Regions from separate parts of the Agromyces sp. 3263 genome, predicted to be linked through region 1. Evidence: predicted binding sites of a transcription regulator. Region 1 holds the regulator's gene; the other holds the start of a gene.

Region 1 (4,749 bases):
ACGGCGGATGCCGCGGGCAACCCCGGCGAGGACGCGAACGCGTCCGGCGCCGCCGGCGACCAGTCCTCCGACGAGGACGTGGTCGATGCCGAGGTCATCGACGACGAGGACGAGAAGAAGTAATCATGTCGGACGAGAACCAGAACCACGACGAGCCGGTCATCCGCGACAAGCGGCGGATCGACCCCGAGACGGGTCAGGTTCGCCAGCCGGCCCCCGACGCCGGTGAGGCGACGGATGCCGCAGGGGCGACGGATGCCGCAGCAGACGCTGCCGCGGCATCCGCGCCGGCCGACGCCGACGAGGACGTCCTGACCGTCGACGACATCCTGAACGCCGCCCAGGCCGAGGTGCAGGAGCCGACCGACGAGCACCTCGCCGACCTCAAGCGGGTCACCGCCGAGTACGCGAACTACCGCAAGCGCACCGAGGCGAATCGCGAGATCGAGCGCGAGCGCGCGGTCGGCGCGGCCGTCGCGGTGCTGCTGCCGGTGCTCGACGACCTCGACCGGGCCGAGAAGCACGGCGACCTCGAGGGCGACGCCCCGTTCGCGACGATCGCGGCGAAGCTGCGCGGCGCCGTCGAGAAGCTCGGGCTCACCCCGTTCGGCGAGGTGGGCGAGCCGTTCGACCCGCAGCGCCACGAGGCGATCTTCCAGCAGCCGTCCGACGAGGTCGAGGTCGACACGGTCGCCGACGTCGTCGAGACCGGCTACACGCTGGGCGGCACGCTGCTGCGCGCCGCGAAGGTGGTCGTGAAGACGCCGCTGTAAGGCAGTTCGGCCGGCCCGCGGCATCCGCTCATCGGATGTCGCGGACCGGCCGTCACGGATTTCAGACAGACTTCAGGGAAGGGAGGTGCCGGTGGCCAGTCAGGATTGGTTCGACAAGGACTTCTACAAGGTGCTCGGCGTCTCCAAGGACGTGAGCGAGGCGGAGCTCAAGAAGGCCTACCGCAAGCTCGCACGCAAGTACCACCCCGACTCGAACCCGGGCGACGCCGCCTCCGAGGCGCGGTTCAAGGAGATCAGCGAGGCGCACTCGGTGCTCTCCGACCCCGAGCAGCGCAAGGAGTACGACGCGATCCGGGCGATGGGCTCGGGCGCACGGTTCACCGCGCCCGGCGGTGGCGGTGGCGCGGGCGGCTTCGAGGACGTGTTCGGCACGATGTTCGGCGGCCAGGGCGGCGGCCGGCAGCAGTACACGTTCCAGCAGGGCGGCGACTACGACGACCTGCTCGGCGGCCTCTTCGGCGGCGGCCGGTTCGGGCAGCCGAGCGGCGGCTACCGTGGCTTCGGCGGCCCGTCGCGCGGGCGCGACGTCACGGCCTCGACGACGCTCGACTTCATCACCGCCACCAAGGGCGAGCAGATCACCCTCGAGACCTCCGACGGCAAGCCCATCACGGTGCGCATCCCGGCCGGCGTGGCCGACGGCCAGAAGATCAAGCTGCGCGGCAAGGGGCACCCCTCGCCCGACGGCGGGGAGCCCGGCGACCTGATCCTCACCGTGCACGTGCGCAAGCACCCCGTGTTCGAGCGCGACGGCCTCAACCTGCGCGTCAACGTGCCCGTGACATTCACCGAGGCGACGCTCGGCGCCACCATCCAGGTGCCGACGCTCGGGGGCGAGCCCGTGAAGCTCCGAGTGGCGCCCGGCACGCCCAGCGGACGGGTGCTGCGCGTCAAGGGCCGCGGCGTGCAGACCTCGAAGGGCACGGGCGACCTCCTCGCCGTCGTGCAGGTGGCCGTGCCGTCGCACCTCTCGAAGGAGGCCGAGGAGAAGCTCGAGGAGTTCGCGGCGCTCCTGCCCGACGAGAACCCGCGCGACGACCTGCTCGCCAAGGCACGGGCGCAGCGCTAGGCCATGGCCGTGAGCATGGACGAGACCAGCCCCCTCTTCGTGATCTCGATCGCGGCGGAGCTGGCCGGCATGCACCCGCAGACGCTGCGGCAGTACGACCGCCTGGGCCTCGTGTCGCCCACCCGCACCGCCGGCAAGTCCCGCCGCTACTCGATGCGCGACGTCGCGCAGTTGCGTGAGATCGCCCAGCTGTCGAGCGAGGGCGTGAGCCTCGAGGGCATCCGCCGCGTGCTCGACCTCGAGGACGAGGTGACGGTGCTGCGCGACCGGGTGCGCGAGCTCGAGGCGATGCTCGCCGACGAGCTGCTCAACCGACCCGGGCGGCGCGTGTTCGCCGCCGGGTCGGCGGGCGACATCGTGTCGCTGCGCGCCGGCACCCGGGTGCGCCGCGAGAACGCCGTCGTCGTGTGGCGGCCGCTCGAGCGCGGCTAGTCGCCCGCACGACGCCTACGGGCTCGCGACTCAGCGTCCCCAGGCCGAGGCCGGTGCCTCGATGACCTCGTAGGGGCGCGAGCTCCAGTGGGTGCCGTAGCCGTAGTGGCTCGAGGCCCACGCCGACGCCCAGATGGCCTGCGCCGTCGCATCCGCCGAGTCGCCGCGTGCGAGTGCCGCGTCGACGGCGGGGTATCGGCCGGACTGGAGGTTCTGCGCCGCGTAGAACGCCGCCTCGATGAGGGTCGGGTAGCTGCCGAGCCCGGATCCGCCGCCCGAGCCCTGCCCGTTGTTGAGGGGGTTGTTGCGGTTCCACCAGTTGTCGGCGCCGTTCTCCTGGCGCATCCACCGCATCATGAACGTGATGTTCTCCTCGGTGACCGGCCAGTCCCCGTCGATGAGCACGAGCTTCGCCCAGTCCACGTTGGTGCCGCCCTCGATGAGCGTCTGCGATCCCGTCGTCGTGACGTAGGACTCGTGCGAGACCGTCGGCGCCGCGATGTCCGCGGCGACGTCGAACGTCTGCGTGTCGCCGCCGAGGGTGTCGGATGCCGCGGAGGGGGCCGTGATCGCGGCGGGCTGGGGCGCCAGGGCGAAGGTCAGGGCGAGCCCGAGCACCGCGACGGATGCCGCGAGCGGCGCGAGTCGGCGCGCGAGGCGGGCGGGTGCGGCCGGCGTGGGCGCCGAGCGCCGACCCGCCGAGGACGTCGGGCCCGCACCCGTCGAAGGCGACGAGCGAGCCGGGCGACCGGACGCCGTGGGCGCAGCAGAACGACGGCCCGCGGCCCCGTGTCGAGCCGCGCGCCGTTCCCCCGAAGGCCGCTGGTCTGTTTCCCGCATGCGGGGTCGAGGGTAGCAAACGCACCTGCGAGGTGCATCCGGGGCCCGGATCGTGGCCCTTCCCGGGCCGCGGCATACCCTTGACGCATGCCATTCGAGCTGGGCGCGCTGCGACGCCATCCCGACGTCGAGGGCCGGGGGCTCGAGGCGTCGGATGCCGCGGACCGGCTGATCCTCGACGAGGCGGCCGCCCTCTCCGCGGGCCTCGGCGACGGCGAGCTCGTCGTGCTCGACGATGCGTACGGCGCGCTGGCGCTCGGATCGGCCGCGGCCGGTGCTCGCGGCATCCGGGTGCACCAGGACCTCGTGACGGGCGAGCGCGCGCTCGCGGCCAACGCCGCGCGGGCGGACCTGGACGGCGAGGTGCGGTCCATGCCGCTCGGGCCCGAGCTGCTGGCGGGCGCGAGGCTCGTGCTCCTGCGCCTGCCACGGTCGCTCGACCGGCTCGACGAGCTCGCCGGCCTCATCGCGAGCCACGCGGCATCCGACGTCGTGGTCGTCGCCGGGGGCCGCCTGAAGCACATGTCGCTCTCGATGAACGAGGTGCTGGCGGCGTGGTTCGAGCGGGTCGACGTGTCGCACGCGCGCCAGAAGTCCAGGGTGCTCATCGCCCGCGCGCCCCTCCCGCACCGTCGACCACCGGCGCTCGGCTGGCCCCGAGGCGAGCGCCACGACGACCTGGGCGTCACGCTCGTCGCACACGGCGGCGTCTTCGCGGGCACCGGCGTCGACATCGGAACGCGGTTCCTCCTCGAGCACCTCGGCGACGCGGCGCCGGATGCCGCGACCGCCGTCGACCTCGCGTGCGGGTCGGGGGTGGTGGCCGCCTGGCTCGCGCGTACGCGCCCCGCACTGCGGGTGACGGCGACCGACCGCTCGGCGTCGGCCGCGGCCTCCGCTCGGCAGACCGCGGAGGTGAACGGCCTCGCCGACCGCGTCGACGTCCGCCAGGCCGACGGACTCGAGGGCATCAGCGATGCGAGCGAGCGCCTCGTGGTGCTGAACCCGCCGTTCCACTCCGATGCTGCGCTGCACACGGGGATCGCGGCGCACCTGTTCGCGGACGCCGCCCGCGTGCTCGTGCCCGGCGGCGAGCTGTGGTGCGTCTGGAACTCCCACCTGCGCTACCGGCCGCTGCTCGAGCGCGTCGTCGGCCCCACGCGCCAGGTCGCCCGCAACGCGAAGTTCACGGTGACGGCGTCGGAGCGGACGGCGTGACCCCGTCGGGGCGCACTACATGACCGCAGCCGGCGCCTCCCGCGAGTCCGACCGCACGGCGGTCGAACGGGCGATCGACCGAGCCGCGCACCGCCTCCTCGCCGACGCATCCGATCGCGGCGTCCGTGCCGGGCTCATCGAGCTGCTCGTGTTCGGCGCGAAGCAGGCGTGGGCGTGCATCTTCGGCGCGTCCCTGCTCGGGGTCATCGTCGCCGCGCGGCTCTGGTATCCCGACGACGCGGCCCTCGCGCGGAACGATGCGCTGACGATCGCCGCGGTGCTCATCCAGGTCGTGATGGTGGCGACGCGGCTCGAGAGCGGGCGCGAGCTCTGGGTGGTCGTGCTGTTCCACCTGACCGGCACCGGCATGGAGCTGTTCAAGACCGACGTCGGGTC
Region 2 (4,749 bases), 1.0 Mb from region 1:
CCACCGCGGCATCCGTCACCTCGAAGGCGACCTCGCGCGCGGCGAGCCGCTTCGAGGTCGCGCCGAGCATGAGCCTGACGATCTGCGCGAGCTCCGCCTCGCCGAGCTTCTGGAACAGCACGATCTCGTCGATGCGGTTCAGGAACTCGGGCCGCATGGCCTCGCGCACCTTGCCCATGACCCGCTGGCGCACGTCGTCCTGCGACGCGAAACCAGAGCCATCAGCGGATGCCACGAAGCCGAGCGCACCCGACCGCGACGCGAGGAACTCCGAACCGAGGTTCGAGGTCATGATGACCACCGTGTTGCGGAAGTCGACCGTGCGACCCTGGCCGTCGGTCAGGCGTCCGTCGTCGAGCACCTGCAGCAGCAGGTTGAACACGTCGGGGTGCGCCTTCTCGATCTCGTCGAACAGCACGATCGAGTACGGGTTGCGCCGCACGCGCTCGGTGAGCTGCCCGGCCTCGTCGTAGCCGACGTATCCGGGAGGGGCGCCGACGAGCCGCGACACGGTGTGCCGCTCGCCGAACTCGCTCATGTCGAAGCGGATCACGGCGGTCTCGTCGTCGAACAGGCTCGCCGCGAGCGACTTGGCCAGCTCGGTCTTGCCGACACCCGTCGGGCCGAGGAACAGGAACGACCCCACGGGCCGACGCGCGTCGCCCATGCCGGTGCGGCTGCGGCGCACGGCCTTGGCGACCGCGGTGACCGCGTCGTCCTGGCCGATGACGCGCGAGTGCAGCTCGCCCTCGAGGTCGCCCAGGCGCTCGCGCTCGGACTCGGTGAGGCGGTTCACCGGAATTCCGGTGGCCCGCGAGATCACCGCGGCGATCTCGGCCTCGTCGATCACGGCCTCACGCTGCTGAGCGGATGCCGCGGCGCGGCCGGCTGCGGTCACCTCGTCGAGCTTCGCCTGCACCTTCGAGATCTCGTCGCGAATCCGCGACGCCTCCTCGTAGTGCTCGGCGCCGACGGCGGCGTTCTTGTCGGCCTCGAGGTCGGCGAGCCGCGCGATGAGCGCGGAGACATCCGTCTTCACGCCGAGCCGCAGGCGCAGCCGCGCCCCGGCCTGGTCGATGAGGTCGATGGCCTTGTCGGGAAGCACCCGGTCGGTGAGGTAGCGCGCACTGAGCTCGACGGCGGCGCGCAGCGCGGCATCCGTGTACTCGATGCCGTGGTGCTCCTCGTAGGCGGGCTTCAGCCCGTGCAGGATGAGCACGGCGTCCTCGATCGAGGGCTCGCCGACGCGCACCGGCTGGAACCGGCGCTCGAGGGCGGGGTCCTTCTCGATGGTGCGGTACTCCTTGAGCGTGGTCGCACCCACGAGGTGCAGCTCACCGCGCGCGAGGCGCGGCTTCAGGATGTTGCCCGCGTCCATGCCGTCGCCACCGCCGCTGCCGCCGGCGCCCACGACCGTGTGCACCTCGTCGATGAACACGATGAAGTCGCCCTTGTGCTCGGCGATCTCGTCGATGGTCTTGGTGAGGCGCTCCTCGAAGTCGCCGCGGTAGCGGGTGCCCGCGAGCATCGCGGGCAGGTCGAGCGACACGACGCGCTTGCCGAGCAACTGCTCGGGCACGTTCTCCTCGACGATCGCGCGGGCGAGGCCCTCGACGATCGCGGTCTTGCCCACGCCGGCCTCGCCGACCAGCACCGGGTTGTTCTTGGTGCGGCGGCTGAGGATCTCGATGGCCTGCTCGATCTCGTCGACGCGTCCGATCACGGGGTCGAGCTCGCCGTTCTCGGCGAGGGCCGTGAGGTCGGTGCCGAACTTGTCGAGCATCGGGGTGGCGGATGCCGCGGCGCCCGCGCTGCTCGCGTCGCCCTCGCCCTCTGCGCCCTCAGCGCCCGGGGTGACCGTCTCGCGGATCTGCTGCGTGAGCGCCTCGGCGGTGACGCCGGCGCGCGCGAGCACCTGCCCGGCGGGGGCATCCTGGCCGAGCACGAGCGCGAAGAAGAGGTGCTCGGGGTCGATGTAGGTCGAGCCGGCCGAGCGCGCGACCTGGTAGGCGTGGAACAGCGCGCGGCTCGCGCTGGGGGTGATCGTGGCCGCGTTGATGTCGGCCGTCTCACCCGCGGCGGGCAGGCGCGCCTCGGTCGCGGTGATGATGCGCTCGGGTGCGACGCCGATGCGCTGGATGGCCTGCGTGACCGCCTCGTCCTCGACGATGACGCGCAGGATGTGCAGGGCGTCGAGCTCGGTCTGGCCGCGCTCGAGCGCGAAGCGTCCTGCCTGCTGCAGGATGCCTTGCGTGCGGGCGGTCAGGAACCGGCTGAGGTCGATCGACCGAGCCTGACGCGCCTGCTCTCCCGCAAGGTACCGGCTGAGGAACTCGTCGAACGAGCTCGCGCCGGCTTCGGGGTTGAAGTCTTCGGGCACCAATCCTCCTGGGAACTTGAGTTGGGTACGCTCAAGTTCAACGCGGAGGGGGCGCGGGTATTCCCGGCAACTGACGAAGGAATATACACTCCGTCAGAGCCGTCGCACGCCACGCAATCGGCGTGGATCGCATACTCGTCGGTGTGCAAGCACGTTCGCACCTCTCACGACTTACCGCGGGGCCGATCCATCTCGCCCTTATTTGATGCAGTGCTCTCCGGTCGCGTTACTGTCCCCTCCGATGCGGATGCCTTGTCGCCTGAGGGGCCGTCTTGCGTAGCCGCAGTTTCCTCACTACGAGTTTGCGGTCGCTTGATCTCGAGTTCCCTTCGCTTTGACCACCTCAAGTAGTCGGTACCAGCTTGCGTCAGCGACCAGTACTCGTTCTGGTCGCTGACGGAATGACGCAAGCTAGAAGGGGCAACAAGGTCAAGAGCCATAAGCTCCACAAGCACCTCCTTCACGACATTGAGCGGCGTGATCGTGGATGATCGCGATTGATCGCTCTTCAGGTGAATGGCCAGGAGTTCGGACGCTTTGCGCAACGGGTACTCGGGGATGAGCGACGGGCCCAACGTCTCGAATATCCAACGCAGGCTGACCGAGGGAGCATCCGTCTCCCACTCGGTTGAATCAAAGTATCGGTAGGAGACATCGTGCGTGCGCCCGGAAAGTACCGCCCGGAGTTGTTGCATCGCCTTGGTCTGATCCGCATCTACTTCGTGGTTGAGCGCCTCGATCTCGCGCCTGAGTCTGGCGTTCTCCGCGCTCAAACGCGACAGTTCGGATGTAACTTCGGGGCCGATCGAAGACGACGAGCGAACCCAACCCTCTCGTGGCGTCGCAGTGAACGCCTTCATTAGGGCGACCACAGCCTTCGAATGAAGATCCTCCGCAGACTTCCAGTATCCAACCGGTCGTTGGCCTACCAGCCCCCTGAACTCATCAAGTAGCAAGCGCACTTCTTTGTCACCATCAATGCGATCGGCAGGCCAACTTGCGCTGGGGTCAATAAGGAAACCGAGGGCTGGCACGCCGGATGCAACTGCGTATTCATACTCTTTGCGCGTATAGCTGATCCCGTCGACGACCGATCCATAGCGATGGGCGACTATCACGAGGTAGTAATCGCTCTCATCGATGTGGCGTTGAATTATCTGCCACTGCTGTTCATCTGCAGCGCTGAACATCTCCATGCCGACGGGTATGTGACCCATCTCCAGGATGGCTTTGATGACGGCATCCCGTTCCTCGACGAGATCTTCGTACGTTGAGCTCACAAAGATCTGAAATTTGGTTGCCAACGCTGTTTCTCCTTCGGTCACGACACAACGCGAGCTACCTCTAGTTCGCAATCGGCTTCGAGTGTACGGTCGTTGTCGCATGCACTTAGGTCTCGAGTCAGCGTTGCCTCCGGCATTCCGGCCGCCCACTAGGGCTAGGACTACACGCATGTAGGGGGAGCGCCGGCCGTAGTCATGTCTCACCTCAGGTCAGCTCGCCGTTGCGACACGGCATCCTCATCGAGGCACCTCACACCGCAACCACACCCGTGGCGTATTTCGTGCGACGACGCGAGAAGCATCGAGATATAGACTCCGCACGTGCCTTTCCCACAGTCTTTCGATGACTCTGGGCTCCCTGATCCGGCTGACCGGGGGACGCCGTGGGTAAGCGACACACCCGCTTACGTCATGTGGTGCGAGCGCATGGCCGGTCTCGACTTCATGGATCGGCTCGCCATCGTCGAGCATCGCGGCCTAATCGACGCCTACGGGGAGAACGCCATGAGCCGTGACGCGCTGCAGCGGATCGCAGCGTACGGGCCGTTGTGGGAACTCGGCGCCGGCGGCGGCTACACCGCTCGACTTCTAAAGGATCTCGGAGCAGAGGTGGTCGCCTCGGATCCGAAGCCGCCCGTGATCCCATGGACGGAGGTCAGATGGGGCACGTACGAAACGGATGACGTAGGAGACAGCATCCCTCTCCTAGTCTGGCCCTACATGAACGCGGCTCTCCCATGGCTTCGATCCGAGCGCGCCCCGCACCGCCTAATCGTCGTCAATGATGTCGCACCGAATGCAGTCGGGGCTCACGGCATAATCGGCTACCTGTCCGAGGCATGGACGCATATCGAGACCTTCCCCGCTGGTTCGGGATGGCGCAGGTGGGCCGACTATGTCCACGTTTGGGATCGGCCGAACCGATAGCTACGCCGAGTGTGCCTCCGGCCGGCCACCTCCCCGTCGGTTTGATGGCGCAGGTTCGTTAACACTTGACGTTGGGTTACAGGTTCTCTTCGAACCGAACACGGACTTCGGGTCTCACACGTATGGACTTATCAATCGCGGCCCGAGCCGATGGCGGCC

The links. Region 1 encodes HspR, which represses chaperone genes until heat shock. Its sites were predicted from a motif close to AAGTTGAGTCNNNNNGACTCAACTT; they were not measured.
Region 2: a site for HspR is predicted at 2,394-2,418, ahead of J2X63_RS03670 (ATP-dependent Clp protease ATP-binding subunit). Genes of this name have one in related genera too.

What each region holds. Positions count from the first base shown of each region.
Region 1 covers NZ_JAVDUV010000001.1:1,817,140-1,821,888, forward strand. Annotated here, with positions in the region: gene dnaK (molecular chaperone DnaK) at 1-123, shown strand, start outside; gene J2X63_RS08280 (nucleotide exchange factor GrpE) at 126-773, shown strand; gene J2X63_RS08285 (DnaJ C-terminal domain-containing protein) at 865-1,863, shown strand; gene J2X63_RS08290 (heat shock protein transcriptional repressor HspR) at 1,879-2,295, shown strand; gene J2X63_RS08295 (hypothetical protein) at 2,326-3,135, opposite strand; gene J2X63_RS08300 (class I SAM-dependent methyltransferase) at 3,223-4,353, shown strand; gene J2X63_RS08305 (DUF817 domain-containing protein) at 4,373-4,749, shown strand, end outside.
Region 2 covers NZ_JAVDUV010000001.1:819,210-823,958, forward strand. Annotated here, with positions in the region: gene J2X63_RS03670 (ATP-dependent Clp protease ATP-binding subunit) at 1-2,380, opposite strand, end outside; gene J2X63_RS03675 (DUF4062 domain-containing protein) at 2,545-3,705, opposite strand; gene J2X63_RS03680 (hypothetical protein) at 4,090-4,590, shown strand; gene J2X63_RS03685 (hypothetical protein) at 4,667-4,749, opposite strand, start outside.